2 regions of the Flammeovirga agarivorans genome follow, and region 2 is predicted to be linked to the other one. Evidence: riboswitches for the same ligand, from Rfam matches in the RefSeq annotation. Region 2 holds a riboswitch; the other holds the start of a gene.

Region 1 (8,142 bases), on a different contig from region 2:
TGTTCAAATTGGCAGAGGAGTATTCTATAGATTTAAACAACAAACACTATCAGGCTACAGTGGTAACAAATATTGGAGGAGCCTATGATAAGTTATCGAGTCAATTAGATCCGAATACAGAAACTGAGGCGATCTTAGAAACAGTAGACTACAGAATTAGATATTTTAAAAAAGCTCTGCAATTACGTAATGAACTCGGCCAAAATTGTTTTAAAATAGGTATCTATCCATCCATAGCAGAGGCGTATAGAGAATCCAAGAAATATGATAGTGCGATGCTTTATATTAATAAAGGGATTGCATTAGATGCAGAATGTGAAACAAAAGATGAAGATTTACTCTATGTGATTCAAGGCCATATTGAGTACGATCAACAACATTATAACAAAGCAATCACAGCGTTTAAAAAGAGTATCGCTTTATCTAAAAAGACAAAAAATCTAAAAAATGAAGTAGGTACAACAGGTATGTTAGGTCAGGCTTATTTTAATGTAAAAGACTATAAGAATGCTTATCTGACAAATCGAATTCATGATAGTTTATCACAAGCATACCTGAATCTTGAGAAATTTGAAAAGATAGCCAAGCTTGAGGCAAATTATGAAGTCGTTAAAAAAGAAGAAGAGAAGCTTAAGGCTCAACTGACTTACAATGAAGAATTAGCAAAAAAGCAGAATCTTATTCTTTTCTCAATTATACTCATTATCACCTTTGCAGGTGGAGGTGTCTTTTATTACAAGAGCTACAAGGACAAAGACAAAGAATATATATTGTCAGAGGGAAAAAGGGTAGTAATTGAACATAAGCAGAGGTTACTTATCGAGAATGAGAAAAGGTTAAAGGAATTGGATGAGTTTAAATCCCGCTTCTTTTCCAATATATCTCATGAGTTTAGAACCCCTTTAACGCTTATATTAAGTGCAGTAACGGAACTTAGAACAAAAAGTAAGCATAGTCCTCTACACCTTAAAACAATCGAAAGACAGTCAAAACAGCTATTAAGCTTAATCAATCAGATATTAGACCTTTCTTCTTTAGAGAACAATAAAAAACAGAAGGTGAAACTGTCTGAATATAGTATTAATGATACTTTCAAAGTCATGTTAGGTTCATTTGAATCTTTTGCGGAACAGAATGAGGTGAACTTCTCTTGGTCTGTCTTATCAGAAGATAAAAAGGCGCTGATGGATCTCGATAAATTGACCAAAGTGATCAATAATCTAGTTTTCAATGCCTTTAAGTTTACACACCCTCAAGATGAGATCAATGTAACTTTGAAGGAGAAGAATGATCGACTGTCTATTGAGGTATATGATACTGGTGAAGGTATCCCTGCTGCCAACTTGGATAAAATATTTGATCAATATTATCATTCAGAATCTGGTTTAGCGGCTAGTAATGGGATTGGACTTGCATTAACATCAGAATTGATTAAAACAATGGGTGGTAGTATTAGTGTTGATAGTTTAGAAGGACAGTGGAGTAGGTTCACCATTAATATTCTACTTCGAAAAGAAGACTTTGAGGCGGAAAATATTGATGTTGAAATCATAGAACCTGTTCAGTTAGAACCTGTCATTTCTGAAAGTTCTACTACGACTCTTGAAAAGACATTTGATGTGAAGTCAAGCCAAGTAGAGGTGATCGATGCTCATTTACCAACAATTGTTGTGATTGATGATAACAAGGATATTCTTCAATATTTAGAAAGAATGTTGAATGATGAATACAACGTAATTACAGCAGAGAATGGTGAGGTAGGTATAGAACAGACCTTACGCTACGCACCAGACCTTGTGATATCCGATTTAATGATGCCAAAGGTCAACGGTCTAGAGGTACTGGATAAACTTAAAGCAGAAGTTGAATCATCTCATATACCTGTCGTATTACTGACCGCAAAAGCTGATTTAGATACTAAGTTAGAAGGGTACTCATTAAAAGCAGATGCTTTTGTGACAAAACCTTTTGAGAAGCAAGAGTTATTACTGCAAGTAAAAAGTTTGATCAATAATAGAAAGCTAATTCAAGAGAAATTCAGTTCGAATTTTATGCTGAAGAAGGAAATAGCAGACCTACCATCTGAAGATGAGAAGTTAATTAAGAACCTTACTTCTTTTGTAGAAGAGAACTTAGATAATACCGATTTATCCGTTGATGAAGTTGCCAATCACTTAGGAATGAGTAGGAGTCAGCTGCATCGAAAAGTGAAAGCAATCTCGGGACAATCAAGTAGTGTTTTTATAAGAAACATCAGGTTAAGATATGCTCATGAATTAGTTTTAAATACGGATCTTACCATGGCGGAGATTTCTTTTAGAACAGGATTCAATACTCCGAATTATTTTACAAAATGTTTCAATGAATATTATCACATAACACCGAACACTTTAAGAAAAGAAGTGTCCTAAGAAATTGTATAATTTAAATCCAACAATCGATTGCAATAATTATATTTCAAAAAAATATGTTCGTTAAGTACCATATATTTAAGAAAATAATGAAAAATACCTACAAATGGTTATTGAAAAATTCGTTGAAAATATGAATATTTGTATATACTCAAAAAGAAAAAAAATTTAAGTCAAATAAGTAGTTATATAATATCCTCTTGTCGTAGGAGGATACAGAAAGAATCCGCTTCATGAGCGGATTTTTTTGTTAAAATGATCTATTAACAATAATAGTGTAACTATGTGTGTATGATGTTACGTATCAAAGATTGATTTGGATAAACCCAATATGACTACAACAAAAGTTTAACGATTTATATAACAACATTTATTGTTGATGACCTATTATGAAAAAGATAATTTTAGCTACGGTTTCTTTCTTAACAATGTTAATGGTGAACGCGCAAGATGTAGAAGGCATTAAGATTGGGCAAAGCAAACAGAAAGACAAAATCGTATCGATTAAAGGAAATACATATCAGATAATGCCAGTGGAGTCTGATGACTCCGAATTATGTTTAGGCGTAATGATTATGCCGGTGAACAATGATACCTTGGTACCTACAACGTTAAATAAAACACAAGTAGACCAATTTCAATCATCAATGGAAGAAGAATTTGATGTAGCCTTTGATTCTGTATTGGTTTATGATGAAGCAACCATGATGTTTGCCAAAAATAAGGGAGTAGAGTATGAAATTAATATAGAGAAATCTGATGATCAATACGATGCTTTTTTCGTGATTTGGTATAAAGAATTAGAGGAGAACTTAAAAGCATCCACTTCAGTTGTTCATCCTTAATAATTCCTTAGTTTTGTACCCATAAACTTCAAAAATTAATGATTTATGGGTGCAATAATGAATTTTGCTATTTTTCCAATAGACAAAGGTGATCATATTGGAGAATACGTTTCTAAAGTAGTACAACATATTAAAGACTCTGGTCTTACATATCAGTTTTCTCCTATGGGGACGGTAATCGAAGCTGAAACGGTTACTGAATTATTAAAGGTAGTAGACGATGCTTATAAGATTATGGATCCCATCTCTGACCGTATTTATTGTGTAATGAACATGGATTACAATAAAAATAAATCAGGGATGATTAAGGCAAAAACAGAATCTATTGAGAAAAGAATAGGTAAAGTTTAGGCTGAAATAAGAGAAGAGAACATTGGATGTTCTCTTTTTTTATTGAAAACATTTCCGAGCATAGGTAGTTAATTCTCTGTAACACTTATGTAGACCATGAAAAATTATCTAATAATAGGAGGGGCATCCGGAATAGGAGAAGCATTAGTAAAAACACTTGCAGAAAGTGGAAATAGAGTATTTGCAACTTATAATAAGACAATGCCTACGTTTGAGAACGAAAATACACATTACCAACAGTATGATGTACTTTCGGAGACCAATAACTTTGATCAGCTTCCAGATGAACTAAATGGAGTAGCATATTGTCCTGGTAGTATAAACCTGATGCCTTTTACAAGATTAACACCTCAAAGTTTTATTGATGATTTTCAGCTTCAAGTCAACGGAGCCGTAAAGGTTTTACAAGCAGTGATCAATAAACTGAGAAAATCACAAGGGAGCATTGTATTGTACTCAACAGTTGCAGTGCAGACAGGTTTTAAGTTTCATACTCAAGTAGCTGCATCAAAAGGTGCGATAGAAGGGTTAACAAAAGCATTGGCAGCAGAATATGCTCCAAAAGTTAGAGTAAATGCAATAGCACCATCATTAACCGATACTCCTTTGGCATCAAAATTACTTAGTGATGAATCAAAGAAGGAAGCGAATGCCAGTACTCACCCATTAAAGAGAATTGGTGAGGCTGAAGATATTGCAAGATTATCTGCTTTTCTTTTATCGGATCAATCCTCTTGGATGACAGGACAAATCTTGCATGTGGATGGAGGTATATCAACACTTAAATTATAATCATCATGTTTGGACTATTTAAAAAGAAATCACCCAAAGAAAAACTAGAAGCGAAATACAAGAAGCTTTTGGAAGAATCACATCGTTTGTCGCATACAGATCGAAAAGCTAGCGATCTTAAAATGTACGAAGCGAACGAAGTGCTAAAAGAATTAGAAAAATTATAAGCGGTTTAAATATCGTATTATGTTAAGGTTTGTGGTTATTAGATACCGCAAACCTTTTTTTAATATTATTTACTAATAAGATTAAATAATGATCAACATCACTTTCAATTAAATTAAACCACACCACTTTTGTTTCGCATTGGTTCCGCAAGGAATAACAGGGAATCTAGTGAAAATCTAGAACTGTACCCGCAACTGTAAAAGTTCAAAAAGTCATTTTTCAATAGGCCATTGTAATATACGAGAAGGCGAAAAGTGAGAACTAAGTCAGGAGACCTACCAAGCATTTATTTTTTAGACAAAACTTCGGGAATAAAGTTTGAAAAATTTCATGGTACCACTTGGTAGATCCCCTCTATCGAAGAAATATAAGCTTACCTAGAGTTTTGTCACCTAATTTTTATTATTAAAAGCAAAGTGATGAACAAACAATTTACAAGACAATCATTCTATTTCGTAATACTCTTATTATTTGGACTATTCAGTTGTGATAAAGAAGAGGCATCAATCACTGCATATACTGTTGATTTTGATTGTAATGGTGGTACAAAAATAGAAAGCCAAGAAGTTTTAGCGGGCGAAAAGGTGACTACGCCAACGGATCCTACGAAAGAGGGTCACGAATTTTTATATTGGACGAAAAATGATCAAGAATACGATTTTTCAAAAGAAGTAGTTGATGATTTTACATTAACGGCGTTATGGGAAGAAATCGAAGTCACTTATCAAGTCACATATAAATTTGACAATGGACAAGAAGATAGTGTAGCTACTGTCATCGAAAATAATCTATTAGAAGCTCCTCAAATCCCACTAAAAGAAGGGTTTATCTTTAAATTCTGGTCTGAAGATGGTGCTGAATTTAAATTTGGAGAGGCTGTAACTTCTAATATTGAACTGACGGCAATTTATGAAGAAGTCATTGATCAGTATGTTGTTTCCTTTGACCCAAATAATGGTGAGCAAATGACATTAGTAACGGTCGATGAAGATACTGAAGTAACTGAACCTGAAAATCCACAAAAGGAAGATTATGAGTTTCTAGGATGGTTTTTAAATGATGAACTTTATGATTTTACTTCAAAAGTTAATGGTGATATTACTTTAATAGCAAAGTGGAAAATCGTAGCAGGAGAAACTACATTTGAATATGCGACCATTTCAAGAGATGATTTTAATAGTTTAAGTAACGGGGATCATATTATGGTAAAAGCTCAACTCAATTACCTATCTAGAGGTTGGGCTTGGGGTACTGAGGTTTACCTTGTTGATAATAAAGAAAATAGCTCAAAAGACTTATATAGCCATTCAAACTACGGAATGTTCACTTTCCCATTATCAGTAGCAAGCGATGACCCAATGATGGGCGGTACTTATGTATTTAATCTAGTAAAAGATGTTTACATGTCATCACCTCAATTAGGTTTTGGATATATGCGAAATGAGGAATTTGATGAAACGGGAACTCCTGCTTATGATGGTGGAAAATGGAATGCACCTATGCGTTACGGAATCGAGTTTTTCGATGAAATTATTAGAGGTAACGTTAGAGAAGTGAATTATTCTGCTGAAAAAGGTTTATCAGTAGTTGTTGGTACTGAGGAAGTAATGATTAAAAAGAGAGTGGAGGATGGCCAAGGGAATATCACATACGAGAATTTATCCGAAAGTGATACATCTTTATTTGACGACCATCTAGAACAGAATAGATATATCTACACTATCCAAGTAGAAGGTGAAACAGTTTCTGTTTTAAACAAAGATACATTGCAAGTTTACGCTTCAATCTTACCCTAAACACTAACTAAGAGGGAATACGTAAAAGTATTCCCTCCAAACGATTCTAATTATGAAAAATATTTTAAAAATACTTCCAGTAATACTCATTTTTGGGTGTGATAATTCAGAGATTGAAGACACAAGCTATAAACATATTGATAATCCAGATGCACAACCTTATATCTCAGAGGTAATAGATTTCAAACCTGCTCCCGGTCAGTTTATGAATAAGGTAGAAAATGATTTTGAAGCAGCAGAAAACATTGTAGGTAATACAGATCAATTTATCTCATTAGGTGCATTTGGAGGAGAGGTAACCTTTAAATTTGATCACTCGATCCTTAATAAGGACGGAAATGATATAGCCATTTATGCTAACTCGTTTGAAAACTCCAGTGAACCTGGAATTGTTATGGTATGTCAAGATTTGAATCACAATGGCTACCCTGATGATAATGAGCCTTGGTACGAACTGAAAGGATCAGAATATAATGCATCAACGACAAAGCATAATGTGAGTATCACTTACTACAGACCTACGGAAAATGATCATATTATTCCATATAAAATGGAATGGAATGGAGAAGAGCAAACAGGTGAGTTCGATTTGACAGCAATAATTCCTTATCATGATCAACCTATGTTTCCAACATGTTATTTAACAGATGAGATTACATTTTCGGGAACATTATTAGCCTCTAATGTGATAAAAGAAGGGGACATATATTATAATCCTAAATACGAATGGGGATATTGTGATAATGCAGGATATGAAAATGAAGGAATACTAAGAAGTGCAGATGTATTTGATATTTCTAATGCAGTTGATGATAATGGACAAGCTGTTCATTTGATCGCAATTGATTTTGTAAAAGTGTATACAGCAACTTTTGATAATTCGGGTTGGTTGGGAGAAAGATCAACAGAAGTATTTAAAGCCGCAGATATTTCTTTACTAAGTGATGAAGAGTAAGCTTTTCTTGTGTGGCCTCTTTCTATTCTTTACTTCTTCTACCTTTTCTCAAACATTTGATACAGCAAGAGTCTTAAATGAAGTAGAAGTAATTGGACAAAGAGTTACAGAGAGAATTAGTTTTAAGTCAACCACCATAAATAAAGAAAGAATACAGGAAAATCTCTCTGCATCTTTAGGGGAGTTGTTGACTTTAAATACTCCCATTTTCATTAAAAGTTATGGTGCTGGTGGAACTGCAACACCGTCTTTCAGAGGAACAGGAGCTAGCCATACCAAAGTATATTGGAATGGGATCAACTTAAATTCACCAATGCTAGGTCAAGTAGACTTATCCTTATTTCCTGTGGCATTTACAGATGAAGTAACGGTAAACTATGGAGGGTCGAGTTTATTGTATGGTACAGGAGGTTTGGGTGGTGGTATCCAAATGAATAGTAATTTAAATTGGGATGGTAAGACTCATGTATTACTATCCCAAACGGCGAACACATTGCAAAATTATATAAGCAATGCCAGCGTCACTTTAGGGAATGAAAGAATACAGAGTACAACAAAAGTATTCTATAAGGATGCTGGTAATTACTTTACTTTCGTCAATCCATTACAACCTGGTAATCCCACTTGGGAAAACAATCATTCTGCACAAATACAATACGGGGTTTTACAGGAAGTAGGTTGGAGAATAGATGACTATCAACAAATAAAGTTAGATTTTTGGTATCAGGAAAGTGATCGGGAGTTAACCCCTTCAATGGACAGTCAGGAAGGTGATTCATGGCAAAGTGATGCCTCAACAAGAGTATTACTTAATTGGAATTATA
Region 2 (8,142 bases):
TTAATACTGTTGGGAGATTAAATTTTTTCTAAAGGAATCAATTTTTCTCCCTTTTTTGACAATTCTATTCAATAATTTTAAACTTCTTTATTAATACCCTATAATGTGTCTGAAAATTAGTAGATTTACGATCTTATATTATCGCTGAACTAATATTTATGCAAACATCGAAATCACTTCTACTAATTTTATTTTCACTATTTATTTCATCATCGATTTTAGCACAAGACGATTCAATTTCGAGTGAAATAGATACATTATATAAGAAGAAGATAACCGCCTTTCCTTACCCGGCTTATGCCCAAGAAACAAGTTGGGAGTTTGGCCTAGTAAGTGTGTTTCAATTTAAAACACCCAATGCCACTTTAGCTACTAGACCATCAAATGCAACATTTATAGGTTTCTATACTTTAGAAAACCAAATGAGGTTGAAGTTGGAGCATACCATTTTTACCAAAGATGAAAACTGGTTATTCGAAGGGACATGGGAGTACGCTAAATACCCAGAGAAATATTACGGTATTGGAGGGGACACTCCGAATAGCAATGAACAGTTGATGGATTGGACTAAAGTTGATTTTAGACAACAGTTTCTGAAAAAAATTAGAGACAAGATGTTTTTTGGTCTTCAATACAGATACGCTAATTTTTGGGATATAAGTGTTGGACCAAGAGAGGATGGAAGTTATGGTGATGTCTCTGAAATACCTGGGTCTGCAGGTGGTTCACTTTCAGGATTAGGATTTGTGTACAAATGGGACACAAGAGACCTTGTATTGACACCTTCTGGCGGGCATTATATTGAAGCTAAAATCGAAACCTATAACTCTTTTTTAGGAAGCGATTATAAATTCGAACGTATTTACTTGGATGCAAGAAAGTACTTTGATGTGAGTAGAGAGAAGGAAGGAAAAACAGTATTAGCTTTTCAGGGTATTTACAACTCAACATATGGTGATGTTCCTTTTAGAGAAATGGCACTTATGGGAGGTTTGAATATGATGAGAGGTGTCTATGAAGGTAGATATAGAGATAATAATATGATCGCCTTTCAAGCAGAAGTAAGGCAGCACATGTTCTGGAGATTAGGAATGACAGCCTTTGTTGCAACTGCTAACGTTTATGAAAATAGCAGTGATTTTAATTTTTCAGAAACTAAACTTTCGGGAGGTGTTGGTGTAAGGTTACTGATTAATGAAGAAGATAAAGCATCACTAAGAGCGGACTATGGAATTGGCCCTGATGGAAGCTCCGGAATTTATCTAACTTTTGGTGAAGCTTTTTAAGATGACATCATTATTATTTTTTGAATAAAAAATCAAGACAATAACTCTGTTTGTTTGAAATTTACAAACAGTCATTAAGCTCATTTTTAATAAAAGGTGAATCATGAAAAAAAATCTTTTATTAAAAATGAGCTTTTTTTTCATGATACAATCCAAATTTAATTTTGTATATAGTCGTTATGTGATCTCTGAAAACAAATCCTGATTTATTGTGTTATATATTATATTTTTTTTTGAACAAGTAATACAAAAAATGTTTCATTGATTGGGACAGGTGTTACTTTTTGAAATATTAGAATAGTACAATTATTAATAGATAGTTAGCTCTCTTCTTATTAGCGCTAATTTTTGATTCAGTCAAGTAAAAAATGATAAAATTGAGAATATTTTTTTTTATAAAATTACCATCAAAAATGTTTGCAATAATCACGAAAAGGCTATTTATTTGTTAAAACGAAGGTGCTGAAGTGAAGTTGAGAATGCTTCAGTGAAAAGGGAAATAGGTGTAATTCCTATGCTGTTCCCGCAGCTGTAAGTTTTTAGATGAGTTCAATTTTTAACCACTATATCTTTTGGGTATGGGAAGGGAGAATTTCATCACTTGAAAACGAGCCAGAAGACCTGCCATCGTGTGCTTAATTTACCTCCTTCGGGATAAGGGAGAGCAAATCGTTGATCTATCTTCTTTGGATTTTTTCAAAGTTTTAGTCAAAGAGTCTTGTAAAGTAAAATTAGCAAACGTCAAATGTGCGGCAACAAATTAGTTGTCAGTGTTGTTTACATTAAAAACTTTAAATATAACAATGAGTTTACTAGATAAACGTGTAGCTTACAAACCTTTTGAATACCCAAAAGCACAAGAGTTCATTGATGCAATTCATCAGACTTTTTGGATTCACTCAGAAGTGAATTTTGATGCTGATATTCAGCAATTCAAAACAAACTTAAGTGATCATGAGCGTGATGTTATTGGTAATATTTTAAAGACATTTGCACAAACAGAAACAAACGTTCAGGATGATTTCTGGGGTGTGATCGGACAATTTATTCCTAAACCGGAGATTAAAGCAATGGCGATCACTTTTGCAGAAAATGAAGCTAGACATGCATCAGCGTACGCTCGTTTAAACGAATTGTTAGATTTGGATAATTTTGAGGCATTCCTAGAAGATGAAACAGCTATGGAACGTCTTGAAATGTTATCACAAGTGACAGTTGATGCACAAGGAAATGCAAAACCAGAAGATTTACTTCAGTCGATTGCTATTTTCTCTTGTTTCACTGAAAATGTAAACTTATTCTCTCAGTTTGCTATTCTTCTTTCATTCAAAAAATTCAAGAACCAATTAAAAGGTATTGGTAATATCATTAAGTGGTCTGCGAAAGATGAAAACTCACATGCAAGAGCGGGTATGTGGTTATACAACTCAATGATTGCTGAATACCCTGAGTTGAATACTGAAGAATTACAAAACCGTATTTATGAAGCGGCTAAGATTTCTCATGATGTTGAAGTAAGGTTACTTACAGGCATCTTTGAAAATGGGGAGTTTGATTTCTTACCAATCAATCACTTGGTACATTTCATGAGAGATCGTTTAAATAAGAGTTTATCAGAAATTGGTTTAAAGCCAACTTTCGAAGTAGACAAAGAAGTACTTAAAGAAATGCAATGGTTTGATGAGGAAGTATTCGGCCTTGCTCATGATGATTTCTTTGCCGTACGTCCAACAGAATATACAAAGAAAACTCAGTCAGTTACCGCTGACGATTTATTCTAAGCAAAAATACTACAATACAAGGGAGCTGCTATTCTCCCTTGTAATTTCAATTTCTTTCTAAACACCACTACACACCCTCAGTTCTTAATTATGTCTGAAATTACTTTAACTGCTGAAGCATCTAATTTGGAAGCAAGCCCAAAATGGATGACTCATGAAGGATTGCAAACTTTAAATAACGGTTACCTATTAGAAGGTGAAACTGTAAGAGATGCTGTAACAAGAATTGCTAAAGCTGCTGCAACTCGATTAAAAAGACCCGATTTCGAAAAAAGATTCTTTGACGCTATTTGGAATAACTATTTATGTCCTGCTTCACCTGTATGGTCAAATATGGGTACAGAAAGAGGATTACCAATCAGTTGTTTTGGTAGTTATGTGCCTGATAGTATTGCTGGTATCGGTTCTACTTTAGCAGAAGTAATGATGATGTCGAAAATTGGTGGAGGTACTTCTATCAATATGTCTGATGTACGTCCTAGAGGTGCTGAAATTACAAATAATGGTACTTCTAACGGTGTATACCCTTTCTTGGAAATGTTTGATTCAGTAATCAACGGTACAAACCAAGGAAGTACAAGAAGAGGTATGCTTGCTGCTTACCTTGACGTTGAGCATGAAGATATCGACGAATTTCTAACTATTAAAGATGTTGGAAAGACAATTCAAAACATCTTCATGGGTGTAACTGTTTCTGATAACTTTATTCAAAAGGTAAGAGAAGGAGACAGACGTAGCCGTGAGGTTTGGGCAAAAGTGATCAAATCGAGAATTGAAAAAGGCATTCCTTATGTCTTATATAAAGATAACGCGAACAATCAACGTCCAAGATGGTACAAAGATCAAGGGATGGAAATCAAAGCCTCTAACCTTTGTTCTGAGATTATGCTTCCTTCTAATGAAGAAGAATCATTCGTTTGTTGTTTGTCATCATTAAACTTAGTGCGTTATGATGAGTGGAAAGATACTGACTTAGTTGAGACAGCTACTTTCTTCTTAGATGCAGTAATGGAAGAGTTTATTGATAAAGCCAAAGGTATTGATCATATGCAAAGAGCTGTGAACTTTGCTAAAAACCATAGAGCTTTAGGTCTGGGTGTTTTAGGATGGCATAGCTTCTTACAAAAGAAGAAAATTCCTTTTGCTGGTATTGCGGCTGATTCTTGGACAAGAATTATCTTCAAACAAATTAAAGAGCAATCTATCAGAGCTTCAGAAAAGTTAGCGAACGCTTATGGTGAGCCTAAGGTAATGATGGATACAGGTAGAAGAAACTCTACATTGTTAACTATTGCTCCTACAACTTCTAATGCTTTGATTGCTGGTGGATACTCTACTGGTATTGAGCCAATGGCAAGTAACTATTATGTAATGGACTCTGCTAAAGGTGTATTCTCAAGAAAAAATAAGCAGTTAGAAGAGTTGTTAGAAGAAAAAGGATTGAACAATGATGATATCTGGAAACAAATTTTAGCAGATGGTGGTTCAGTACAAAACATCAATGCTTTAACTCCAGAAGAGAAAGAATTGTTTCTTACTTTCAAAGAAATCAACCAGATGGCTATTGTTCGTCAAGCTGCGTTACGTCAACAATTTATTGACCAATCTCAAAGCTTGAACTTGAACTTCCCTCCATCAACACCGGTAAAAGATATTAATGCGGTAATGCTTGAAGCACATGCTTTAGGAGTAAAAACATTATACTACCAAAGAAGTGAAAGTATTTTGAGAGCTCAAATGAATGTCACAGAAGATGTTTGTGTCTCATGTGAGGGTTAATCTCAAATCAAAGATAAATTTAGAAGCTGTTATCCTTTTAGTAGGGTAGCAGCTTTTTTGTTGCTCTTTTTCATAATTATTGCTTTTTATGTTAATACAGTTTAACTGTGTTTCCTTATTTGGAAACTTACCCGTATAATTGTATCATAGTTTCTGAGTAAGGAAACTAAAGTGGTTAAGAGTTTTCAATAAAAGTTTAATGAATAATCTTCTGACTTAAATTGATGTAATTCTCTGAATTATTTGTTTCCTTTGTTGGAAAGTATAAATAGAACAAGATTTATTTACGATGAATAAAGAAGAAATATTAGAGCAATTATCTATCACCCACCAAGGGGGAGGCTTCTCACCATTAGCAGGTAAGATATTAGGTGTATTTTATTTGTCAAATGATAAATACCTTACTTTTAATGATTTAGTGGAGATCACTGGAGCAACGAAAGGAGCAGTAAGTAAAGCCCTTAAATCATTAAAAGATAAACATAGAGTGGACTCTATTTTGGATCCTAATTCATCAAGAAAAAGATTATTCTACTTAGATTCTGATGGTATTTCAACCTACATGGATCTTGTTGTACAGAATATGACTAGGGAAACAGAACTAATTGATGAATGTGTTTCTAGAAGAAATGATAATGCTCCTGATATTAAAGAGTTGATGAGTAAAACAGTTACTTTCAATAAAGAGATTATTCAATTTCTTAAGTTGGTAACACATAAATACTTTCCGAAGGATTAATTATAAGATCCTAGTCACTCAATAAAACTGTAATTTTTCCTATACCATTATCAGAACATTCGATATATGGGCTGATTTTTACATCCTATTGGTTTCTATTCACGGAAACTTAACTCTAATAAAAATGAAAAAAGACAATATCATTCAATGGATTAAAATGTATTTACCTTTAATTATTATCTCGGTAACTGCTATCATTATAACAAATTAAGGTAAAATCTATCTTCATCTAATTCTCCACTGTCAACTTAAGACAAATCGTTAAATCATTATCTCTAATAAGTTTCCATTGTCGGAAACAAAAATCAATATCATGAAAAAATATTTACTACTTACATGTTATGTATTTATGCTTAGTCTCTCTCTATTTGCTCAAGAGAAATTATCAATAGGTATTATGGTTGATGCTAAATCAAATGATAATCAGACTTTGTACGAACAGCTTACCTCTGAAATTAATCATCTTGTTGGTAAAGAATATGTCATCGACTTTCAAGAAGTATTGTCTTGTGACAATGACCCACAAAAGGCAAGGTTAAATTATAAAACCCTTGTAGATAATAAAGCAGATATTATACTCTCTTTTGGTATTGCTAATTCAATTATGTTTTATGAATCAAATATTGAGTTTGAAGTGCCAACCATCTTGCTAAGCTTTGTCAATAAAGATATTATTGATGAAATACCGTTTAGACAGAAAAGTTCTGGAATAAAGAATTTTACCTACTTTATAACTCCTTATTCTTATAAAGATGACCTAAAGGATTTTAGCCAGTTGGTGAAATATCAACATGTAGGGATTGTAGTTGATGATTATGTTTTAGAGTTAACACCAATTGTTTCATTTTTAGAACATGCTTTAGCAACTGAAGATTTTAAATACACTTTAATACCTGTTCAAAAAGGGCAAAAAGTAGATTTGCCTTCGGATATTGATGCGGTATATGTGAATAGTGTATCCCAATTATCTAAGTCAGAACTGTTAGACTTAATAACAGAAATCAATACCAAAAAATTACCTTCATTTTCTGCCTATGGAGTTAAAGAAGTAGAAATGGGGATATTGGCGACAAATCAACCAAAAGTAAATATTGATCAGATTTTCAGAAGAATCGCACTAACAATAGAAGCAATTTCTTCAGGTGAAGATGCTGCAACATTACCTGTGGAGGTAAATTATGATAAAGAACTGACAATTAATCTTCAAGTAGCAGATTGGTTGGGTTTGAATGTGACAAACAGTGAATTAGTGCAATATAATTTAGTGGATGAGAAAATTAATTTAAATCAGGAGCAATTCTCTCTAAAGCAACTCATGAATTTAATGGTCAATCAAAACCTTGAATTGGATGTAGAAAGGAAGAATATCGAGTTGAAAAATCAGGAAGTGAAACTTTCCAAGTCAAATTACTTACCAGAAGTAGCTGTGAATGCTGGAGGAAATTATTTAAACCCGGAAATGGCAGAGTTATCATTTGGACAAAATCCTGAATATATGGTCAATGGGAATGTACAATTAAATCAGATTATTTATTCTGCTGCTGCTTCAGCTAATATTTCTATTTCAAAATCTAATTTAAAGGCTCAAAAAGAAGAGTACAATGCAAAAGAGCTGGATGCACTTTTAGAGATAGGAACCGCTTATTTCAATACGTTAATCTTTGATGCTAATAAGCATATTCAGTTTCAAAATTTGAGCTTAACCAAAGAAAACTTAAAGTTATCGGAACAAAATATCGAATTAGGTGTTGGAGGAAAATCGGATCTACTAAGGTTTAGAAGTCAACTGGCTCAGAATACTCAATCTATGATAGAAGCTAAGAATGCGGAGGCACAATCACACTTAGTATTAAACCAACTTTTGAATTTGCCGATGGAAGAAAATATTGCATTAAAAGATAGTTTGATGTTATTTAATGAGAAAACATTGAGTGAATATAATGGCTTAATTTCCCTTTTGGATAATCCTAGAGACCGTATGTTGCTGATTGATTTTTTAATTGATGAGGCAAAAGTAAATGCCCCAGAATTGAAAGGAATAGAATACAGTAAGGAGGCTATAAACAGAAATTATAAACTGCAGAAAAATGGTCGTTTTCTTCCGACGGTTGCTCTTCAGGGACAGTACAATCAGTTTTTGTATCGTGATGGAGCAGGGATGAATTTGCCGGCAGGGTTCCCAGAAGTACCACTTAATAATTATACTGTTGGAGTTAATGTATCCATACCAATATTCCAACAGAATACTAGAAATGTCAATCAACAAAAAACTAAAATTCAATACGATCAATTATTGGTACAAAAGAACCAATTTGAAGTAGGAATTGATAAATATATTCATGAAATAATATTGGCACTAACGAATGAGATCGCTAACATCGAAATCTCTAAATCAAATCTAGAAGTCTCTCAAGAAAATGTAGCATTGTCTCAAGACGAGTATGCTAATGGAATTATCCCTGTGATACAATTGATTGATGCACAAAATGATTTTCTAGAAACACAACTAGCATTAACCACAGCACAGTATAATTATTTTATGGTGTCTCTACAATTA

What was found. Region 2 has a riboswitch for cobalamin ahead of HGP29_RS22035 (ribonucleotide-diphosphate reductase subunit beta). Riboswitches for the same ligand answer to the same signal wherever they lie in the genome.
Region 1: it holds a riboswitch for cobalamin, as region 2 does, so the genes downstream of both, HGP29_RS20845 (InlB B-repeat-containing protein) here and HGP29_RS22035 (ribonucleotide-diphosphate reductase subunit beta) in region 2, are expected to answer to the same signal.

What each region holds. Positions count from the first base shown of each region.
Region 1 is NZ_JABAIL010000007.1:188,208-196,349, forward strand. It holds gene HGP29_RS20820 (response regulator) at 1-2,411, shown strand, start outside; gene HGP29_RS20825 (hypothetical protein) at 2,801-3,256, shown strand; gene HGP29_RS20830 (thiamine-binding protein) at 3,302-3,607, shown strand; gene HGP29_RS20835 (SDR family NAD(P)-dependent oxidoreductase) at 3,704-4,399, shown strand; gene HGP29_RS20840 (Lacal_2735 family protein) at 4,405-4,566, shown strand; cobalamin riboswitch at 4,690-4,864, shown strand; gene HGP29_RS20845 (InlB B-repeat-containing protein) at 4,987-6,363, shown strand; gene HGP29_RS20850 (PKD domain-containing protein) at 6,416-7,318, shown strand; gene HGP29_RS20855 (TonB-dependent receptor plug domain-containing protein) at 7,308-8,142, shown strand, end outside.
Region 2 is NZ_JABAIL010000008.1:165,985-174,126, forward strand. It holds gene HGP29_RS22025 (BamA/TamA family outer membrane protein) at 1-4, shown strand, start outside; gene HGP29_RS22030 (BamA/TamA family outer membrane protein) at 159-1,286, shown strand; cobalamin riboswitch at 1,727-1,929, shown strand; gene HGP29_RS22035 (ribonucleotide-diphosphate reductase subunit beta) at 2,090-3,067, shown strand; gene HGP29_RS22040 (ribonucleoside-diphosphate reductase subunit alpha) at 3,158-4,846, shown strand; gene HGP29_RS22045 (GbsR/MarR family transcriptional regulator) at 5,136-5,585, shown strand; gene HGP29_RS22050 (TolC family protein) at 5,899-8,142, shown strand, end outside.